Regions from separate parts of the Priestia sp. JV24 genome, predicted to be linked through region 2. Evidence: riboswitches for the same ligand, from Rfam matches in the RefSeq annotation. Region 2 holds a riboswitch; each other region holds the start of a gene.
The links. Region 2 has a riboswitch for S-adenosylmethionine ahead of metK (methionine adenosyltransferase). Riboswitches for the same ligand answer to the same signal wherever they lie in the genome.

Region 1 (3,280 bases), on a different contig from region 2:
GATTTCAACAAGTCCACCCTTTCCGCCAAATAAAATAGCTACTTCTTTTTCAGGATCCACATCAACGCCATATTCTCGTTTATAAAAAGTCGCAACGGCCTCTTTTAAAAACTGGTGCCCCCGAAATGGAGAATATTTATGATGCATAGGATTAGCACTTGCTTTTTGCAGTGTTTCTACAATATGTGAAGGAGTAGGCTGATCAGGATTTCCCTGCCCTAAGTTAATAACGTCGTGCCCTTGGGCCATTACTTTTCCTACCTTGCCCACAAGTGATGCAAAAAATTGTTTTGGTAAACTTTTTAATAGTTCCGATTGCTCAAATTGTTTCATCATCGCACACCTTCTCAAAAAATTCTTGAAATTCTAGTCACAAATAATATATTGTAATACTCAACTTGTAAAGTCATTTTTTTCAACTACTAAAAAAAGGACGGATGATAAAGTGAGTGTAAAAATTACGTGTTTGCAGCTTGATATTGCGTTTGGAAACCCAACTAAAAACCGAAAATATATCGAACAAAAGATGACGGAAGCCCTGAAAGAAAACCCTGATATCCTTGTGCTTCCTGAGCTATGGGATACAGCCTATGATTTGACGCGGCTAGACGAAATTGCAGATGATGAAGGGCAGCAAGCCAAGCAATTAATCTCTCAGTTTGCTAAAACGAACGCAGTAAATATTGTGGGAGGTTCGATCGCGAAAAAAACAGAGCAAGGCGTCACGAATACGATGTATATTTTTGACCGAAAAGGTCGTGAAGTATCACAATACAGTAAACTGCACTTATTTAAATTAATGGATGAACACCTGTATTTAGAAGCAGGAACAGCAAAAAACCTTTTTACACTTGAACAGTCACTGTGCGCAGGAGTTATTTGTTACGATATTCGTTTCCCAGAATGGATACGGGTTCATACTAGCAGCGGAGCAGAAGTCTTGTTTGTTGTCGCTCAGTGGCCGGCTCCAAGACTTGCCCACTGGAAAGCCCTGCTCATTAGCCGTGCAATCGAAAATCAATGCTATGTAATCGCATGTAATCGTGTAGGCCAAGATCCTAATAACACATTTGCCGGACATTCCTTAGTCATCGATCCGTGGGGAGAAATAATCGCTGAAGCTGGCGATAGCGAAGAACTTTTAAGTGCTGACGTTAACCTGGAACTTGTAAAAGAAATTCGTAAACAAATTCCCGTCTTTACAGATCGCCGTACAGAATTTTATTAATTATGTATTGACAGCCGTTTTTTTGCATGATACGATTTTCACCAGATATCATAAAATATTCAAACAAATCAAAATTGAATAAGTAATCGCACTCTTATCAAGAGTTGGCTGAGGGATTTGGCCCTGTGAAGCCCAGCAACCGACCGTCATTCCATCCTAAGATGGATCACACCCGTAAAACATGTTTTACAAAGGCACGGTGCTAATTCCAACAGAAAGTAATTTTTTCTGGCAGATAAGAGGTTTGAACACTACAATCAAGCCTCTTTCTAACGAAAGAGGCTTTTATATTTTCTAAAATTATAAAAGCCTCCATATATTCTTAAACCTATTAACTTAGTAAACAAATCAGTTTAATAAACTATGGAGGGATTCCGATGTCAACAACAAAAACAGAGAAGTATCACCCTTTAACAGAAATTTCAGCAATCAAACTTGTGAAAAAGCTAGGTCTTTTTGATGCCACAGAAGCACTGACTGCCCGTGAAATTGGTGACGGCAACTTAAATCTCGTCTTTCACATCATAAATGATCAAACCAATAAATCCATTATCGTCAAACAAGCGCTTCCCTATGCAAAAGTTGTAGGCGAAAGCTGGCCTCTATCCTTGAACCGTGCCACAATTGAAAGCAATGCGCTCAAGCAATTCGGTGCATTTACGCCAGAACTTGTGCCCGCTGTTTATTACCACGATGAAACGCTTGCTGTTACGGTCATGGAAGACCTGTCTCATTTAACGATTTCTCGCGCCGGACTTATTCAAGGTGAAAGTTATCCTCTGATCTCACAGCATATCGGTTCTTTTTTAGGACATATTGCGTTCAAAACGTCTGATTTCGCCTTAAAACCTCAGGATAAAAAAGAAGAAGTTGTTAAGTACAGCAACCCCGACTTATGCAATATTACGGAAGATTTAGTTTTTACAGATCCTTTTTTTGATATTGATACAAATGAATTTGAAAAAGCGCTGCGTCCTGATGTAGAAGAATTGTGGAATGATGGTGATGTAAAGCTACAAGCAGCAAAATTAAAATATAAATTTTTAACAAATGCGCAAACGCTAATCCACGGTGATTTACATACAGGCAGCATCTTTGCTAGCAGTCAAGAAACGAAAGTGATTGATCCAGAGTTTGCTTTTTACGGTCCGTTTGGATTCGATTTAGGGCAATTTGTTGCGAATTTATTTTTAAATGCTCTTTCTCGAGAAACAAATCGCGAACCGTTATTTGCACACATTACGAACACATGGAACGTATTCAAAGATACCTTTACTGCGCTTTGGCATGCTGAAAACACTGAACCTTTCGCTAAAGATGAGCGCTTATTACATGAAATTTTAACGCAAACGTGGCAAGATGCTGTTGGATATGCAGGATGTGAAATCATTCGACGTACGATTGGCTTAGCTCACGTGGCGGACTTAGACGAAATTTCTTCAGAGGAAAGAAAAATTAACGCTAAACGTACTGCGTTAAAAATTGGACGCTATTTGCTTCTGCACCAACAAGACGTTTCACCAAATGAATTTGAACATTTACTTCGATAACGAATAATGTACACAATGAAAGGATCGGTATCAGCATGACAAATACACTATCACTTCCGCGCTCAGTGGAATGGAATGAATCATATATTACTTTATTAGATCAGCAGCAGCTTCCTGGCAACGTTGAATATATTAAGCTGCAAACCATTAAAGACGTATGGGATGCTATCACTACCTTGAAAGTACGCGGAGCCCCTGCAATTGGCATTACGGCGGCTTTTGGTCTTGCTCTTTCTGCGCTTAGCTATGACACAGATTCAGTCAAGGAATTTAACAAAAAGCTAGCTCTTGATCAACAGTATTTAGCTAGCTCACGCCCTACTGCCGTCAATTTATTTTGGGCATTGGAGCGCGTAGCGAAAAGCGCTGAATCCGCTTCGTCCGTTAATGAAGCTAAAACAAAAGTTGTTCATGAAGCTATTCAAATTCAAGTAGAAGATGAAGAAACGTGCTACCGAATTGGGGATCATGCTCTTTCTTTATTTAAAAAGAAGGATAAAAT
Region 2 (3,280 bases):
CCTTTAAAAGAACAAATGCAACAGCAAGCATCTGAGCATATGACATTTACAGGCTTCCTTGAAGGTAAGCAACTTGCTCATATCTACTCATCATCTGATTTGTTTGTTTTTCCTTCAGAAACAGAAACCTTCGGAAATGTTGTACTGGAGTCTCTTGCTTCTGGAACTCCTGTAGTGGCAGCAAATGCAGGAGGAGTTAAACAGATGGTTCAGCACGGGCGAAACGGCTACCTTTGCAAACCTCACTCCTTAGAAGAATTCAGTTCGGCTATTACAGGTTTACTCGATGATTTGCACCAGCGGCTTCACTTTGGCCATGCAGCGAGACACTATGCTCTTACTCAATCATGGGACGCCATTTTTCAGCATTTGCTTTCAGAATATGAAGGCGTCGTAGAAAAATCTGCTGCAGGTATTCAATGGGCATAAAAAAAATCTCCGTTTTCACGGAGATTTTTTTATTATTTAGCTAAAGCTTGAGCTTTTAATGCTTCCGCTTTGTCTGTGAACTCCCAAGGAAGCTCCACATCCGTACGACCAAAGTGGCCGTAAGCTGCTGTTTGCTTATAAATTGGGCGACGTAAATCAAGCATTTTAATGATGCCTGCTGGACGTAGGTCAAAGTTTTTGCGTACTACGTCTACTAGTACTTCTTCGGAAACTTTTCCTGTACCGAATGTATCAATTGAAATAGATACTGGTTGTGCAACACCAATCGCATATGCTAGTTGTACTTCACATTTATCAGCAAGATCAGCTGCTACAATGTTTTTCGCAACATAACGAGCTGCATAAGCTGCTGAACGGTCTACTTTTGTTGCGTCCTTACCAGAGAATGCACCGCCGCCATGACGAGCATATCCGCCGTAAGTATCAACGATAATTTTACGACCAGTTAAACCAGCATCTCCTTGAGGACCGCCGATTACGAAACGGCCTGTTGGGTTAATGAAATACTTTGTATTTTCATCAATTAACTCGTTTGGAACAACTGGATTAATAACATATTCTTTTAAGTTACGTTGAATTTGCTCTAACGTTACTTCTGGATGATGCTGAGTTGAAATAACAATTGTATCGATGCGAACAGGTTTGTTGTTTTCATCATATTCAACTGTTACTTGTGTTTTACCATCCGGGCGAAGGTAAGGAAGAATTTCTTCTTTACGTACTTCTGTTAGACGGCGAGCAAGTTTATGAGCTAATGAAATTGGAAGAGGCATTAATTCTTTTGTTTCGTTACATGCATAACCAAACATTAAGCCTTGGTCTCCAGCTCCGATTGCTTCGATTTCTTCATCTGACATTTGACCTTCACGTGCTTCTAACGCTTGGTCTACACCAGCAGCGATATCAGCTGACTGCTCGTCGATAGATGTTAATACTGCACAAGTTTCAGCATCAAATCCGTATTTTGCACGAGTATAGCCAATTCCTTTAATTGTTTCGCGAACTGTTTTAGGAATATCTACGTAAGTAGAAGTTGTAATTTCACCACTTACTAAAACTAAACCAGTTGTTACGCTTGTTTCACAAGCAACACGAGCATTTGGATCCTTTGCTAGGATAGCATCAAGAATTGAGTCAGAAATTTGGTCACAAATTTTATCGGGATGTCCCTCTGTAACAGATTCTGACGTGAACAGACGACGTTGTGTTGACATCAGTTTTCCTCCTTATAAATACGATACATTGTGATACGGTACTCATTCCCTTATTTTCATTACACGCTAAAAAATATAAAAAAACCTTTCCTTGTATCGAGGAAAGGTATCAAATTCTACATAAGCCTTTCACTCTTATCGATCAAGGTTGTGCCCTTGCATCAGGTTAGCACCTTATCGTCTACACAAAAAAATGACGATGGTTGCTGGGTTTCATAGGGCCTGTCCCTCCACCAGCTCGGGATAAGAGAGTATCCGTTCAAGGACATATAATACATGAAAAAGCGCTTCACTGTCAACAACATTCAAATGGAAATCATCTCTTTAGGTTTGAATCTGTTTTAATGTAACATACTCAAATTCCGAAATAGTACACCTTATTAAGAATCATCACTAAGTTTAGTTAATAAGACAGATCAAAATGAGGCTTTCACTTAAAATAGCTTCACTTTTTTCGCTCCTAGCACATATACAGGTGTCCCAAATAGGTATAACGTACATTTTTTTATAATACACAAACATTTTTAGTTAAATAGTATAGAATAATTAAATAAATGTGTTATACTAATTATAAATTTCAAACATTAATGAATAAATAATAGCTAAAAAAGGAAGGTAGTGCACATGAGTACTGTTGATATGTCTATCGAATTAAATGGTTTGCTTCAATTAAAAACAACAAAACACCAATTATCTGTTCCACAACTTGTTGAAAAAATTCTAGCTCGACGCGAAGGAACGTTGACTTCTACAGGTGCTGTGTCAGTCGAAACCGGAAAATATACAGGTCGCTCTCCTTTAGATAAATTTATTGTAAGCGATGCTGTGTCTTCAAAAACGGTTGAATGGGGACCTGTCAATCAGCCAATTTCTGCTCAGCGATTCGATGCGCTATACAAAAAAGTCTTAAACCACTTAAAGAAGCAGGATGAACTTTTTGTTTTTAATGGATATGCTGGAGCTGATAAAAAGTATCAGTTACCAATTCAAGTAGTTAATGAATTTGCATGGCACAACCTATTCGCTCAGCAGTTATTCATTCGCCCTTCAGCCGAACAAAAAACAAATGATGATGTGAAGCCGTTTACAATTGTAGCAGCTCCAACGTTCAAAGCTGATCCTGAAACAGACGGGACGAATTCTGAAACCTTCATTATTCTTTCGTTAGAGCGACGTATTGTGCTAATTGGAGGAACTGAATACGCTGGTGAAATGAAAAAATCTATTTTCTCAGTGATGAACTTCTTGCTTCCTCAAAACAATATTCTATCCATGCACTGTTCTGCCAACGTAGGAGAAGAAGGTGACGTTGCATTATTCTTTGGTTTATCTGGAACGGGTAAAACAACGCTTTCTGCTGATGCAAACCGTCGTTTAATCGGAGATGATGAGCACGGTTGGTCAAGCTCTGGTGTATTTAATATTGAAGGAGGATGCTACGCGAAGTGCATTCAGCTTTCCGAAGAAAAAGAACCGCAAATTTTCAATGCAATTCGCTTCGGCGCCGTACTGGAAAATGTAGTGTTAAATCAAAATACGAAAGTAGCAGATTACAATGATAATAGTTTAACAGAGAATACTCGTGCCGCTTATTCAATTGACTCTATTGATAATAC
Region 3 (3,280 bases), on a different contig from region 2:
AGGCGCTTTTTATATAAACAAATTACGATACATATTTTGGAGGGATTAAGATGAGTACACCAAAAGATTTGCGTTATTCTGAAGAGCATGAATGGGTAAAAACAGAAGGAGACGTTGTCCGCGTAGGTATTACACATTTCGCTCAAGCTGAGCTTGGAGACATCGTATTCGTTGAACTGCCAGAAGTAGGAGCAACAGTAGAAGCTGACGAGCCGTTTGGCAGCGTTGAATCAGTAAAAACAGTTTCTGAGCTCTATGCACCAATTAGCGGTGAAGTTGTAGCAGTAAACGACAACTTAAGCGATAGCCCTGAACTTGTTAATGATTCTCCATACGAAGAAGCATGGATGATTACAATCAAACCATCTGATTCTTCTCAAGTAGACAAGCTAATGACAGCAGAGCAATACGAAGAAATGACAAACGAAGGATAATATTCCTCCATAAATTGTCTTTATGAAAAATTTTTGACTGGACACTCTATTAGTAAACAAGCTAAAGGAGTGTCTTTTTATGTTTGAAAAACAAAAAATGGACGTTACAGATCGCGTTACAGCTAAATTTCATGACGGCGGTATGAAATTATATGTTGATAAGCAGCCAATTGGTGAAGTTAGTTACGGAACAAGCGGCAATGAATACCGCTTTGAAGAAGGATATTCGCAAGAAAATAATAAGTTCTACCAATATACGGACGTACAAAAACAAGGTGAAACGCAAAAATATACAGACTGCGATGAAGAAGCAGGATGGTGCTAAACAGTGGCAACTGCCGCTGTTTTTCTTGTTTTATGGAAACAATATGGCTTAAGCTGCCTTTTAAAACAGTTCTTTCTTGCAAATTTCTTTTAAAAAACAGGTGAACTGTGATACATTAACGAATATTGTATAGCATAAAGAAATGATGTTACTATACAACTGACGATTATGGGTGATGAAAATGGGGCTAATTGAAATTGAAAAAGTAATTATTGTTGAAGGAAAATCAGATAAAAAACGTATCCAAGATATCATTCGAGAACCAATTGAAATTATTTGTACAAACGGTACGATTAGTTTATCAAAGCTGGATGAAATTATTGACTTTACGTTTAACAAAGAGGTATACATACTCGTTGACTCTGATGATTCAGGGAATAAGCTAAGAAAACAATTTAAACGAGAGCTTCCGGAAGCAGAGCATCTATATATTGATAAAATGTACCGAGAGGTTGCTGCCGCCCCTAGAAATCACATAGCAACAGTATTACTGAGTGCCAATATCGATGTTAATGCAGAATTTTTAACATAAAAGGAATGAGCAACATGCAAGAATGGAGCGAAAAACAGCTTGACGATCAGTTAAAAGAAGGACAAAGAGCGTTTATCTTTTTCCATACACCTTTTTGCGGGACATGTCAGCTGGCAAAAAAAATGTTAACCGTAGCAGAAGCGATGCTGCCCGGTGTGACCATCGGAATGAGCAATTTAAATTATATGCCCTCAAAAGCAGAAGTATTTTCAATTGAAAGTGTACCTTGTTTGATTGAAGTGAAAAATGGCGAAATGGTAAAAAAACTCTATGCGTTTCATTCCATCGAGCACGTACTTGAAGAGCTTCGATAATCAAACGTTTGTTTAAAATGAAGAAATTGAAAGAGAGCAAACCATTGGGATTGTTGAAATCTTGGGATATTATCCCAAGAACAAAATCTGTTGACAGCCTATCTGACACATGCTAAAATCACACTCATGAATGTTCATAAATGAATGAATATTTCCCAAAAACAAAATAATTGTTGCGAACTCTTATCAAGAGAGGTGGAGGGACTGAGCCCTGTGAAACCCGGCAACCGTCAGACTAACTGAAATGGTGCCAATTCCTGCAAAGCTATGCGCTTTGAAAGATGAGAGAAAGGATTAAATATCGAGCCTTTCTGTCATGCGCAGAGAGGCTTTTTTAATGGGGAAAATTGTTTTACGGCTTTTTTATCCTATAGGACAACCTAACATAATTAAGTTTTTATTAAAGAAGGTGAAGAAATATGATTACATTAACAGACGTTACAAAAATTTATCAGGCTAAAAGCGGTCAAGTAACAGCTGTTGATAATGTGAATCTAACCGTTAACCAAGGTGAAATTTACGGAATTATTGGTTATAGCGGAGCGGGGAAAAGTTCTTTGATTCGCTTGCTAAACGGATTAGAAACACCAACGACAGGAACGGTCGAGGTAGCAGGTAATGATATTGGAAAAATTAAAGGCGGAAAACTCAGAAAAGCGAGACAAGAAATTAGTATGATATTTCAACACTTTAATATCTTATGGTCGCGTACGGTGAGAGAAAATATTGCTTTTCCGTTAGAAATAGCAGGGATTTCAAAAGAAAAAAGAATGAAACGAGTAGACGAACTCATTAAGCTAGTTGGACTTGAAGGTCGTGAAAATGCTTATCCATCGCAGCTTAGCGGTGGACAAAAGCAGCGTGTTGGTATTGCTCGAGCGCTAGCGAATAATCCAAAAGTATTGCTTTGTGATGAAGCAACATCAGCGCTTGATCCTCAAACGACAGATTCTATTTTAGATCTGTTAGTAGATATTAATGAGAAGCTAGGGTTAACCATTGTATTAATTACTCATGAAATGCACGTCATTCGTAAAATTTGTCATCGAGTAGCCGTTATGGAAAATGGGGCAGTAGTAGAAGAAGGACAAGTGCTAGAAGTATTCAGAAAACCTAAGCAGCCGATTACAAAACGATTTGTTCAACAGATTTCTGAACCAGAGGAAACGTTTGAAACGATTGAACAAGTAAAAGAGCTGTATCCAAGCGGGCAAATTATTCAGCTGACGTTTGTTGGCGGAAAAGCAGAGCAACCGCTCATTACAACGATTTTAAAACAGTTTGATGTAACGATTAATATTTTACAAGGAAAGATTTCTCATACGCAAACAGGTTCATACGGAACGTTGTTCGTTCATTTAGACGGAGAATTAACAGAAGTTGAAAAAGTCATTGCATACATTCATGAGCAGCAGGTAGAAGTGGAGGTAATGACAAATGCTTGAGAAACTATTTCCAAACGTTATTTTAGATGATTTTATTCAAGCGACAAATGAAACACTATATATGACGGCTATTTCAGTTGTAGCCACATTTGTTCTAGGTATTTTATTGGGCTTGCTTTTATTTTTAACGTCCAAAGGACAGCTTTGGCAAAACAAACCTTTATATGCCATTGTGTCAGCGGTTGTAAATATCTTTCGTTCCATTCCATTCATTATTTTAATTGTTTTAC

Region 1: another riboswitch for S-adenosylmethionine. It lies ahead of mtnK (S-methyl-5-thioribose kinase); the one in region 2 lies ahead of metK (methionine adenosyltransferase).
Region 3: another riboswitch for S-adenosylmethionine. It lies ahead of OK414_RS25990 (methionine ABC transporter ATP-binding protein); the one in region 2 lies ahead of metK (methionine adenosyltransferase).

The regions. Positions count from the first base shown of each region.
Region 1 covers NZ_JAPCIN010000012.1:84,486-87,765, reverse strand. Annotated here, with positions in the region: gene OK414_RS06125 (pyridoxal phosphate-dependent aminotransferase) at 1-333, opposite strand, end outside; gene OK414_RS06120 (carbon-nitrogen family hydrolase) at 446-1,228, shown strand; SAM riboswitch class I at 1,320-1,470, shown strand; gene mtnK (S-methyl-5-thioribose kinase) at 1,606-2,778, shown strand; gene mtnA (S-methyl-5-thioribose-1-phosphate isomerase) at 2,814-3,280, shown strand, end outside.
Region 2 covers NZ_JAPCIN010000023.1:805,355-808,634, forward strand. Annotated here, with positions in the region: gene OK414_RS25390 (glycosyltransferase family 4 protein) at 1-429, shown strand, start outside; gene metK (methionine adenosyltransferase) at 462-1,664, opposite strand; SAM riboswitch class I at 1,797-1,914, opposite strand; gene pckA (phosphoenolpyruvate carboxykinase (ATP)) at 2,289-3,280, shown strand, end outside.
Region 3 covers NZ_JAPCIN010000024.1:66,455-69,734, reverse strand. Annotated here, with positions in the region: gene gcvH (glycine cleavage system protein GcvH) at 51-434, shown strand; gene OK414_RS26005 (YusG family protein) at 514-759, shown strand; gene OK414_RS26000 (toprim domain-containing protein) at 941-1,291, shown strand; gene OK414_RS25995 (thioredoxin family protein) at 1,306-1,605, shown strand; SAM riboswitch class I at 1,786-1,893, shown strand; gene OK414_RS25990 (methionine ABC transporter ATP-binding protein) at 2,025-3,050, shown strand; gene OK414_RS25985 (methionine ABC transporter permease) at 3,043-3,280, shown strand, end outside.